3 regions of the Achromobacter sp. ESBL13 genome follow, and region 2 is predicted to be linked to each of the others. Evidence: predicted binding sites of a transcription regulator. Region 2 holds the regulator's gene; each other region holds the start of a gene.
The links. The regulator LexA, encoded in region 2, represses DNA repair genes until DNA is damaged. The targets are predictions, from matches to a motif close to ACTGTATNNNNATACAGT.

Region 1: V6F88_RS15060 (PA0069 family radical SAM protein) is a predicted target of LexA. The motif match lies at 1,442-1,459, and genes of this name have one in related genera.
Region 3: recA (recombinase RecA) is a predicted target of LexA. The motif match lies at 2,255-2,272, and genes of this name have one in related genera.

What each region holds. Positions count from the first base shown of each region.
Region 1 covers NZ_JAZEVT010000003.1:173,898-177,123, reverse strand. The annotation lists gene V6F88_RS15065 (sulfate adenylyltransferase subunit 1) at 1-1,254, shown strand, start outside; gene V6F88_RS15060 (PA0069 family radical SAM protein) at 1,467-3,029, shown strand; gene V6F88_RS15055 (hypothetical protein) at 3,092-3,226, shown strand, end outside.
Region 2 covers NZ_JAZEVT010000001.1:1,628,626-1,631,851, reverse strand. The annotation lists gene lon (endopeptidase La) at 1-1,443, shown strand, start outside; gene lexA (transcriptional repressor LexA) at 1,637-2,284, opposite strand; gene V6F88_RS07225 (amino acid aminotransferase) at 2,444-3,226, opposite strand, start outside.
Region 3 covers NZ_JAZEVT010000003.1:72,246-75,471, forward strand. The annotation lists gene V6F88_RS14535 (LysR family transcriptional regulator) at 1-94, shown strand, start outside; gene recX (recombination regulator RecX) at 167-889, opposite strand; gene recA (recombinase RecA) at 1,088-2,149, opposite strand; gene V6F88_RS14550 (response regulator transcription factor) at 2,465-3,154, shown strand.

The DNA of each region.
Region 1 (3,226 bases), on a different contig from region 2:
GTGCTGCGCCTGATCACGGCGGGCTCCGTCGATGATGGCAAATCCACGCTGATCGGCCGCCTGCTGTACGACAGCAAAGGCGTATTCGCCGACCAGTTGGATGCAATCTCGCGCGCCAAGCACAAGCGCGTGGCGGGCGACGGCATCGACTTTTCGCTCTTGACCGACGGGCTGGAAGCCGAGCGCGAGCAGGGCATCACGATTGATGTGGCTTACCGATACTTCTCCACGCCCGCACGCAAATTCATCATTGCCGATGCGCCCGGCCACGAGCAATACACGCGCAACATGGTCACCGGCGCGTCCACGGCAGACGTGGCCGTCATCCTCATCGACGCCACGCGCGCCGCCGACGGCAAGCTGCTGCCGCAGACCAAGCGGCACAGCACTATCGCGCGCCTGCTGGGCATCCGCCACATCGTGGTGGCCGTGAACAAGATGGACCTGGTCGATTGGGATCGCGCCGTGTTCGAACGCATTCGCGACGCGTATGCCGAACTGGCGGCCAAGCTGGGCATCGCGCATTTCGATGCGCTGCCGCTGTCGGCGTTGAACGGCGACAACGTCGTGACGCTGTCGCCCAAGACGCCCTGGTACGAAGGCCAGCCTTTGCTGGCGCTCCTGGAATCGCTGGACCTGGCCAGCGATGGCCGCGCATTGCCGCTGCGCTTTCCCGTGCAGTGGGTGGCGCGACACGGCGGCGACCAGAAAGAGGACTTTCGCGGTTATGCAGGCCGGGTGGCCAGCGGCGTGTTGCGCGCGGGCGATGCGGTCACTGTGCAACCGTCGGGTGTCAGTGCGGTGGTGCGCGAGGTTCGCGTCTTTGATCGCGTGCTGGACGAGGCGGTGGCGGGCGACTCCGTCACGGTGGTGCTGGATCGTGATGTCGACGTGTCGCGCGGCGACGTCATCGTGCACACGGCGGCGCCCGCGCAAGTCACGCGCGAGTTCGAGGCCGAGCTGTGCTGGTTGGATGCGCAGGCGTTGAACCCGGCGCGCAAGTATCTGCTGAAGTCGGGCACGCGGCTTACGTCGGCCAAGATTCGCGCGGTGCTTTCGCATCGCGACATCCACGAATTGCAGGAAGTCGAGAACACCGAAGGCACCTTGCAGATGAACGACATTGGTCGCGTGACGTTCACCACGCGCGAGGCGTTGGCGGTGGATCGCTACGCGGATGTGCCGTCTACCGGTGCCTTCATTCTGATCGATGAAGCCACGCATCAGACGGCTGCGGCGGGCATGTTGCGCTAGCGCTGAATCGGGCCGGAAAACAACGGAATTTCCGCCCGATTTTTGGTGTTGTATTTCTTCCAAATTCAATGCTGGCGCGGGTCTCCGGGCGATATCGCCTGATGAAATCGAATTGTTCAGACGCGCTCCGCGTCTTGCGGTAAAGTGGGGCTGTCTTACGGAAAGGGTTTTGGTGCTTGTCAAAACTACTGTGTTTTTGTACAGTAGTTTTTATGGCACGCACCGATCATTCTTTTCCCGCCGGTTCTGGGTCCCCGGCTGCCGCCCCCGCCGCCTTGCGCGGTCGGGGTGCGGTTACTAATGTTCGGCATCGCTTTCAGCGCGATGACCGTGTGCAGGTCGACGACGGTTGGTCTGGTTCGGGCCTGCCGGCGGATTTCGTCGACTCCGTCCCCGAATCCTTTGCGGATTCCTTTCCCGACACTTTCCCCGATCCCGATGGTTCCCGCGATTCCGCGTCGGCCCATTCTCCCGACGCCGCCTTGGCGCACGCCTCGCCGGCGCGCACGCGCGCCGGCGCCACGGTCATCCCCATCGTTCCCGATACGCGGCTGGCTCCGCCCGCGCCCAAGACCACCGTCACGGCCGAAGAAGCGCGCAAGATGCTGTCGCGCAATGACTCGCCCGATATCCCCTTTGACGTTGCGGTAAACCCGTATCGCGGGTGCGAGCACGGTTGCGTGTACTGCTATGCGCGGCCTACGCATTCGTACTTGGGCATGTCGCCCGGGCTGGACTTCGAAACCCGGTTGGTGGCAAAGGCAAACGCCGTCGATGCGCTGCGCGCGGAACTCGCGCGCCCTGGCTACAAGCCGTCGCCGATCAACATCGGTTCTGCTACTGACGCCTACCAGCCCATCGAACGCGATTGGCGCCTGACGCGCGGCATGCTGGAGCTGATGCTGGAAACCCGGCACCCCGTCACCATCGTCACGAAAAACGCGCTGGTCGGCCGGGATCTCGATCTGCTTGCAGCGCTGGCCGAGCAGAATCTGGTGGTCGTCTACATCAGCATCACCACGCTGGACGCCGGCATGGCGCGCACGCTGGAGCCGCGTGCCGCAGCGCCCTGGCGGCGGCTGGAAGCCGTGCGCAGCCTCACGGATGCCGGCGTGCCCGTAGGCGTGCTGGTGGCGCCCGTCATTCCGTTCATCAATGATGAATCCATGGAACACATCCTTCAGGAATCCAAGGCGGCCGGCGCGCATTACGCCAGCTACACCGTCTTGCGCCTGCCCTGGGAGGTCAAAACCCTGTTCGAGGATTGGCTTAACGCTCATTACCCGGACCGCGCCCAGCGCGTGCTGCACCGCATAGAAGACCTGCGCAACGGCCGTCGCAACGACCCCAACTTCGGCTCGCGCATGCGCGGCACCGGCATCTGGGCAGACTTGCTGCGCCAGCGCTTCGCCGTCGCGACCCGCAAGCTGGGGCTGAACCGTCACAGGTTGGCGCTGGATTGCGATCGCTTCCAGCCGCCCGTGGCGTCCGGCGCCACGCCGTCTCTGTTCTCGGCGGGTTCGCTTGCAGGGCAGGGCGCGGCGGCGATGGTCGCAGCGGCGCCCTCGGCTAGCGCCCCGGTGGCTGTGCCCGCTGCCGCTGCCGCTGCCGCTACGCCTAGCCCTTCCTCTACCGCTTTCCTATCCCCGGTTGGCGCGCAAGCGTCTTCAGGGGTCCCCCTTTCTGACGGCCTGCCGGCAGTTTCCAGCGGCTACGGCCGCGGTGCGCGCCAGTTGCGCGCGCTGGCAGCCGGCCAGTTGTCGCTGTTCGATTGATCACGGCCGGTTGCCGTGTCGGCCGCTGCGGCGGCGTGGAATCGTTTCTTGAAGGAGTTCTCATGAACACCGCTGATTTTTCCGTTTTGTCAGATGAACTCATCGTCTCGTTGAACCCGCTGCGCCGTGGCGCGTATCGGGCCCGCGCCGCCTGCGTCAAGCTGGCGGGCCTGGCCATGCCGTGGAATACCGCGTCT
Region 2 (3,226 bases):
CTTGAATATCTTGCCGTGCAGCAGCGCGTTGACAAGGTCAAGGCGCCGATCCTGTGCCTGGTCGGCCCTCCGGGCGTCGGCAAGACCTCGCTGGGGCAGTCCATTGCCAAGGCCACGAACCGCAAGTTCGTGCGTATGGCGCTGGGCGGCGTGCGTGACGAGGCCGAGATCCGTGGCCATCGCCGTACGTACATCGGTTCTATGCCCGGCAAGATCGTGCAGAACATGTCGAAGGTTGGCGTGCGCAATCCCTTGTTCCTGCTTGACGAGATCGACAAGCTGGGCATGGATTTCCGCGGTGACCCCTCGTCGGCGCTGCTTGAAGTGCTGGACCCGGAACAAAACCACACGTTCCAGGACCACTACATCGAGGTCGACTTCGACCTGTCCGACGTCATGTTCGTCGCCACCAGCAACACGCTGAACATCCCGCCGGCCCTGTTGGACCGTATGGAAGTTATCCGCCTGTCCGGTTACACGGAAGAGGAAAAGATCCATATCGCTCGCGACCATTTGCTGCCTAAGCTGATGCAGAACAACGGCGTGAAGGACAACGAGCTGACGGTCGATGACAGTGCGCTGCGCGATATCGTTCGCTACTACACCCGGGAAGCCGGTGTGCGCGCGTTGGAACGTGAAGTGGGCAAGATCTGCCGCAAGGTCATCAAGCAATTGCTGACCCAGAATGATCGCGCCAAGGCCGAAGGCAAGACCCTTGAGGTCAAGCCGGTCAACGTCACGGGCGACAACCTGAGCGACTATCTGGGCGTGCGCCGCTACACCTTCGGGATGGCCGAGAAGGAAAACCAGGTGGGTCAGGTGACCGGTCTGGCTTGGACCGAAGTGGGTGGCGATCTGCTGACGATCGAAGTTGCCGACATGCCGGGTAAGGGCGTGATCCAGCGTACGGGTTCGCTTGGCGACGTGATGAAGGAATCGGTGGAAGCGGCTCGCACGGTAGTGCGGTCCCGCGCTCGCCGCCTGGGCTTTGCCGACAGCGTGTTCGAAAAGCACGACATGCACGTACACGTTCCCGAAGGCGCGACGCCCAAGGACGGCCCGTCCGCGGGTATCGCGATCACGACGGCCATGGTTTCGGCGCTGTCACGCATTCCGGTGCGCGCCGATGTCGCCATGACTGGCGAGATCACGCTGCGCGGCGAAGTGCTGCCTATCGGCGGCCTGAAGGAAAAGCTGCTGGCGGCACACCGTGGTGGTATCAAGACGGTCTTGATTCCCGAGGAAAACGTCAAGGACTTGGCGGAGATCCCCGATAACGTCAAGAACCAACTTGAGATCGTGCCGGTCCGCTGGATCGACAAGGTGTTGGAGCTGGCGCTGGAGCGTCTGCCGGAACCCCTGGCCGAGGAAGAAGCCGTCAAAGACGCGCTTGTGACGAAGCCGGCCGAGCCCGGCTCGACGGATCCGGTTCTGAAGCACTGATCGCCTGTCACGGCAGGGCGCCCGCAATATGTGGCGCCCAAACAAAAACCCCGCCAACATGTGGCGGGGTTTTTTTTGGGTTTCGATGGGGCCTTGGTTTTGGCGATCCCGGTCGCTAGGGCCGGGGCTGTTGCGATGCCAAGGCTATGGCTGGGCTAGGCCGCAGACAGTGCGCGAGACGACCCCTGCTGCGTCAGTGCAATGCGTGCGTACGGATCAAACCGACGGCGATGCCTTCCAGCGCGAACTCCTGGTCTGCTTCAACGATGATGGTCTGAAAGTCCGGGTTTTCCGGCAGCAGTTCGATATGCCCATTGGTGCGTTGCAGGCGCTTGACCGTCACGTCGTCGCCTAAGCGTGCCACGACGATTTGGCCGTTGCGCGCTTCCGAGGCCTTCTTCACCGCAAGCAGGTCACCTTCCAGGATGCCCGCATCCCGCATGCTCATGCCGCGCACCTTCAGCAAATAATCAGGCGCCTGGGCAAACAGGTGTGGGTCGACGCCGACCTCGCGTTCGACGTGTTCGGCCGCAAGGATCGGGCTGCCTGCCGCGACGCGCCCGACCAACGGCAGCAGCAACTGCGCCAATGAAGGTATGGCCAGAGACGTCTGTGACTGGGAGGGCCCATCTTTCAAGCGTATGCCGCGCGAAGCGCCGGCGGTAAGCTCGATAGCACCCTTGCGGGCTAATGCCTTAAGGTGGTCTTCTGCCGCATTCGGTGAACGGAAACCAAGGGCCTGGGCGATTTCGGCGCGCGTCGGCGGAAAGCCGGTGCGCGTGACGGTCTGCCGGATGAGGTCCAGGATTTGTTGCTGGCGATCGGTGAGTTTGCTGGCCATGGCGATGATCCGGTATGAGCGGACTGTACATATATACAGCGCCATTCTGGGGGACGTAGCGCAAAAAAGCAAGCTGGCGCCAGGCCCAAAAAGCAAAACGGAGCCAAAGGGCTCCGTTTCGTCATTGCGGGCCGCTGGCGGCCCGCGCAGGCAAGGGTTTTACAGCACGGCGGCGATGCCAGCAGCGACCTTGTCAATGTTGCCGCTGTTCAGCGCGGCGACGCAGATGCGGCCGCTGGACACCGCGTACACGCCATGCTCTTCCCGCAGACGATCCACTTGAGCCGACGTCAGGCCCGAGTACGAAAACATGCCGCGTTGCTGCAGGACGAAGCTGAAGTCCTGCTTGGCACCATGTTCCTTGATCTTTTCGACCAGTTGCTTGCGCATCAGGCGGATGCGGTCGCGCATGCCGGCAAGCTCTTCTTCCCACATGGCGAAGAGTTCCGGCGTGTTCAAAACTGTCGACACCACCGTGCCGCCGTGCGTCGGCGGGTTGGAATAGTTGGTGCGAATAACGCGCTTGAGCTGGCTCAGGACGCGGCCCGCCGCTTCCTTGCTGCCTGCCACGATCGTCAGGGCGCCGACGCGTTCGCCATACAGCGAGAACGACTTCGAGAACGACGAGCTGATGAACATCGTCATGTCCAAGTCGGCGAACATGCGCACGACAGCGGCGTCCTCGGTCAGGCCCTCGCCAAAGCCCTGGTAGGCGATGTCCAGGAACGGAACCAGGTTGTTTTCCTTCACAACCGCGGCGATCTGCTTCCATTGCTCGGGCGTGGGGTCCACACCGGTCGGGTTGTGGCAGCACGCGTGCAGCACGACGACGGTCTGCGCCGGGGTAGCCTTCAGGTCCGCCAGCATGGCTTCAAAATTCAGGCCGCGAGTGGAGGCGTCGTAGTACGAATACGTGCCCACTTCAAAGCCGGCGCGCTCGAA
Region 3 (3,226 bases), on a different contig from region 2:
AGATACGGACGCGTCCTACATTGACGAATTCCTGACCATTACGCGCGACGTGTGCTTCAAGACACTGTCGGGTATCAAGTCGGCCAAGACGTAAAAACGCCGCCCAAGGGGCGGCGTCCATGGACGGCAGCGCCCGGCCGCCTTCGCGGGGCCGCGCCGGATGCAGTCAATCGTCCTCGCCCTCGCCCGCGCCCAAAATTCGGCGGATGACGTCGTGCGCGAAGCCGCGGCTGGCCAGAAAGCGCGCCTGCTTCGCGTAGGCCGCGCGGTCTTGCGGCTTGGTATCGAAGCGCTTTTTCCAGACCTCCAGCGCGCGATCGTATTCGGTGGCGCGCAGTTGTTCGCGCAGTTCCGCGACCTGGATATCGTCCACGCCGTGCTGGCGCAATTCCTGCACGATGCGCGCCGCGCCTTGACGCGACGCACGTCGGTGCACCAGGCTTTGCGCGAAACGTTCGGTCGATAACCAGCCTTCTTTTTCCAACGCATCCAGCACGCTTTGGACTTCGTCGGCGTCTTCAGCGTAGGCGGCTAACTTGCGCGCCAGCTCCTCGCGCGCATGCTCGCGGCGCGACAGATATCCCACCGCGCGCATTTTCAGCGACGGGCCCTTGCGAGCCGGCTTGCCTTCATCCGAGGCCTTGTCGCCCGTTGGCGGCGTGTCCGAGAGGTCCGGGGTACGGGAAGTCCGAGACGTGCGGGACTTCAGCGCGCGCTGCTCTGAGCTGCGTTGCCAGACATCCTTGTCAGCGGCCGGCTCGGCCGCTTCTTGTTCGCGCCGCGCGTCCGAACTGCGCCGCAAGCCTTGCGGCTTGGCGACGGTTTCAAACTCGTCATCCAACTTGGCGCGTAGACGGTCGGCTGACGCAGGGGTCGATTTCCAGCTCATGCGCTTCCTGCCATGGTCAAGGACGAGTGCCCGATCGATAAAGACGCGGCGCACCCAGCCCGACGAATGATGCAAAACGGCAGGCCCGTCTTGGCGCCTGCCGTGTATGGCTGTGCGGCATCGCTCGCCACCCAGCCCCGCTGCGATAACCCTGTCCTGCCGGCCCTTGGCGACGCTGAGCCAGAGGCAGGCGGAGGCTTATTCGGCGGTGTCTTCCGCCGTGGGCACGAATTCAGCGGCGCGGCTGACGATGCCCTGATTCTCGCGAACGCGGTTTTCGATTTCGATCGCCATGTCGCGGTGCTCTTTCAGGTATTCGCGGACGTTGTCCTTGCCCTGGCCGATGCGGTTGCCGTTGTAGCTGTACCACGCACCGGACTTGTCGACCACGTTTGCGGCCACGCCCAGGTCGATGATTTCGCCTTCACGCGAAATACCGGCGCCGTACATGATGTCGAATTCCGCTTGCTTGAACGGCGGCGCCACCTTGTTCTTGACTACCTTGACGCGGGTTTCGTTGCCGACGACCTCGTCACCCTTCTTGATGGAGCCGATGCGGCGGATGTCCAGGCGCACCGATGCGTAGAACTTCAGCGCGTTGCCGCCCGTGGTGGTTTCGGGGTTGCCGAACATGACACCGATCTTCATGCGGATCTGGTTGATGAAGATGACCATGCAGTTGGTGCGCTTGATCGTGGCGGTCAGCTTGCGCAATGCCTGGCTCATCAGACGGGCTTGCAGGCCCGGCAGGGAATCGCCCATTTCGCCCTCGATTTCAGCCTTGGGCACCAGCGCTGCCACCGAGTCGATGACGATCAGGTCAACCGAACCCGAGCGCACCAGCGCATCGGTGATTTCCAGGGCTTGCTCGCCCGTGTCGGGCTGCGAGATCAGCAGGTCGGTCAGGTTCACGCCCAGCTTGTTGGCGTATTGGACGTCCAGCGCGTGCTCGGCATCAACGAAGGCGCAGGTGCCGCCGATCTTTTGCATTTCGGCAATGACTTGCAGCGTCAGCGTGGTCTTGCCCGACGATTCCGGGCCGTAGATTTCGACCACGCGGCCGCGCGGCAGGCCGCCAACGCCCAAGGCGATGTCCAGACCCAACGACCCCGTGGAAACCACCTGGATATCGTGCGAGACCTCGTTATCGCCGTAGCGCATGATCGAGCCCTTGCCGAACTGCTTTTCGATCTGCGAAAGCGCGGCGGCAAGCGCCTTGGCCTTTTCCGATGCGGCGGCCTTGGTGGTTTTGTCGTCCATGTAAAGTCCTGTCTGTGACGTATCTGGTGGTTGCGGCATGAAGGAGCACCCTTGGACCGCAGCGTTGCTGTTTTGAATCAGGTTCAGATTATTGCATCGGATTGTACTGTACAAAAAACCAGTGTGCCAGAGTTTTGCACGTATTCCCTGAGTGGGCAAGCTTGGCGCCGTATGACAGAATCGAAGCCGACCCCGGCGTTTCGTCCCTTTTCCGCCGCCGGGCCGCCCACAAGGCGATAGCCCCGTTACTCCGGGGCGGCCGGCACGCAAAGCGCCGGCGCCACAGGGACCTTTTTGCAGCTTCCGTGCCGCCCCATGCGTATCCTGATCGCCGAAGACGACAGCATTCTGGCCGATGGCCTATCCCGGTCATTACGGCATAACGGTTATGCGGTCGATGCCGTGCGTGACGGGCTTGCCGCCGATTCGGCGCTGGCGGCCCAGGCGTTTGACCTGCTCATTCTGGATCTGGGCCTGCCGCAATTGGCCGGGCTGGAAGTGCTGCGCAGGCTGCGCGCCCGCAATTCCGCCCTGCCCGTCCTGATCCTGACCGCCGCCGACAGCATCGAACAGCGCGTGAAGGGCCTGGACCTGGGCGCTGACGACTATATGGCCAAGCCTTTTGCGCTGTCCGAACTGGAAGCGCGCGTGCGGGCACTGACGCGACGCGGCGCGGGCGGCGGCGCCACGATGCTCAAGCATGGCCGGCTGCTGTTCGACCAGACGGGCCGCGTCGCCATCGTCGACGACCAGACGCTGGACCTCTCGGCACGCGAAGTCAGCCTGTTGGAAATCCTGCTGACGCGCAGCGGCCGCATGGTCAGCAAGACGCAGTTGGTGGACCACCTGTGCGAATGGGGCGAAGAAGTCAGCACCAACGCCATCGAGGTCTACGTGCATCGGCTGCGCAAGAAGCTCGAACCCAGCGGCGTGAAGATCGTGACCGTGCGTGGCCTGGGCTACTGTCTGGAGCGGGACCAGGGTGCCGCGTACCTCGCCAGCTGACCCCCGGCCCGAGCCGCTGAATCAGGAAGCGCTGGATATCATGCAAGCCGGGTCCAAGGGCCCGAGCTTTGC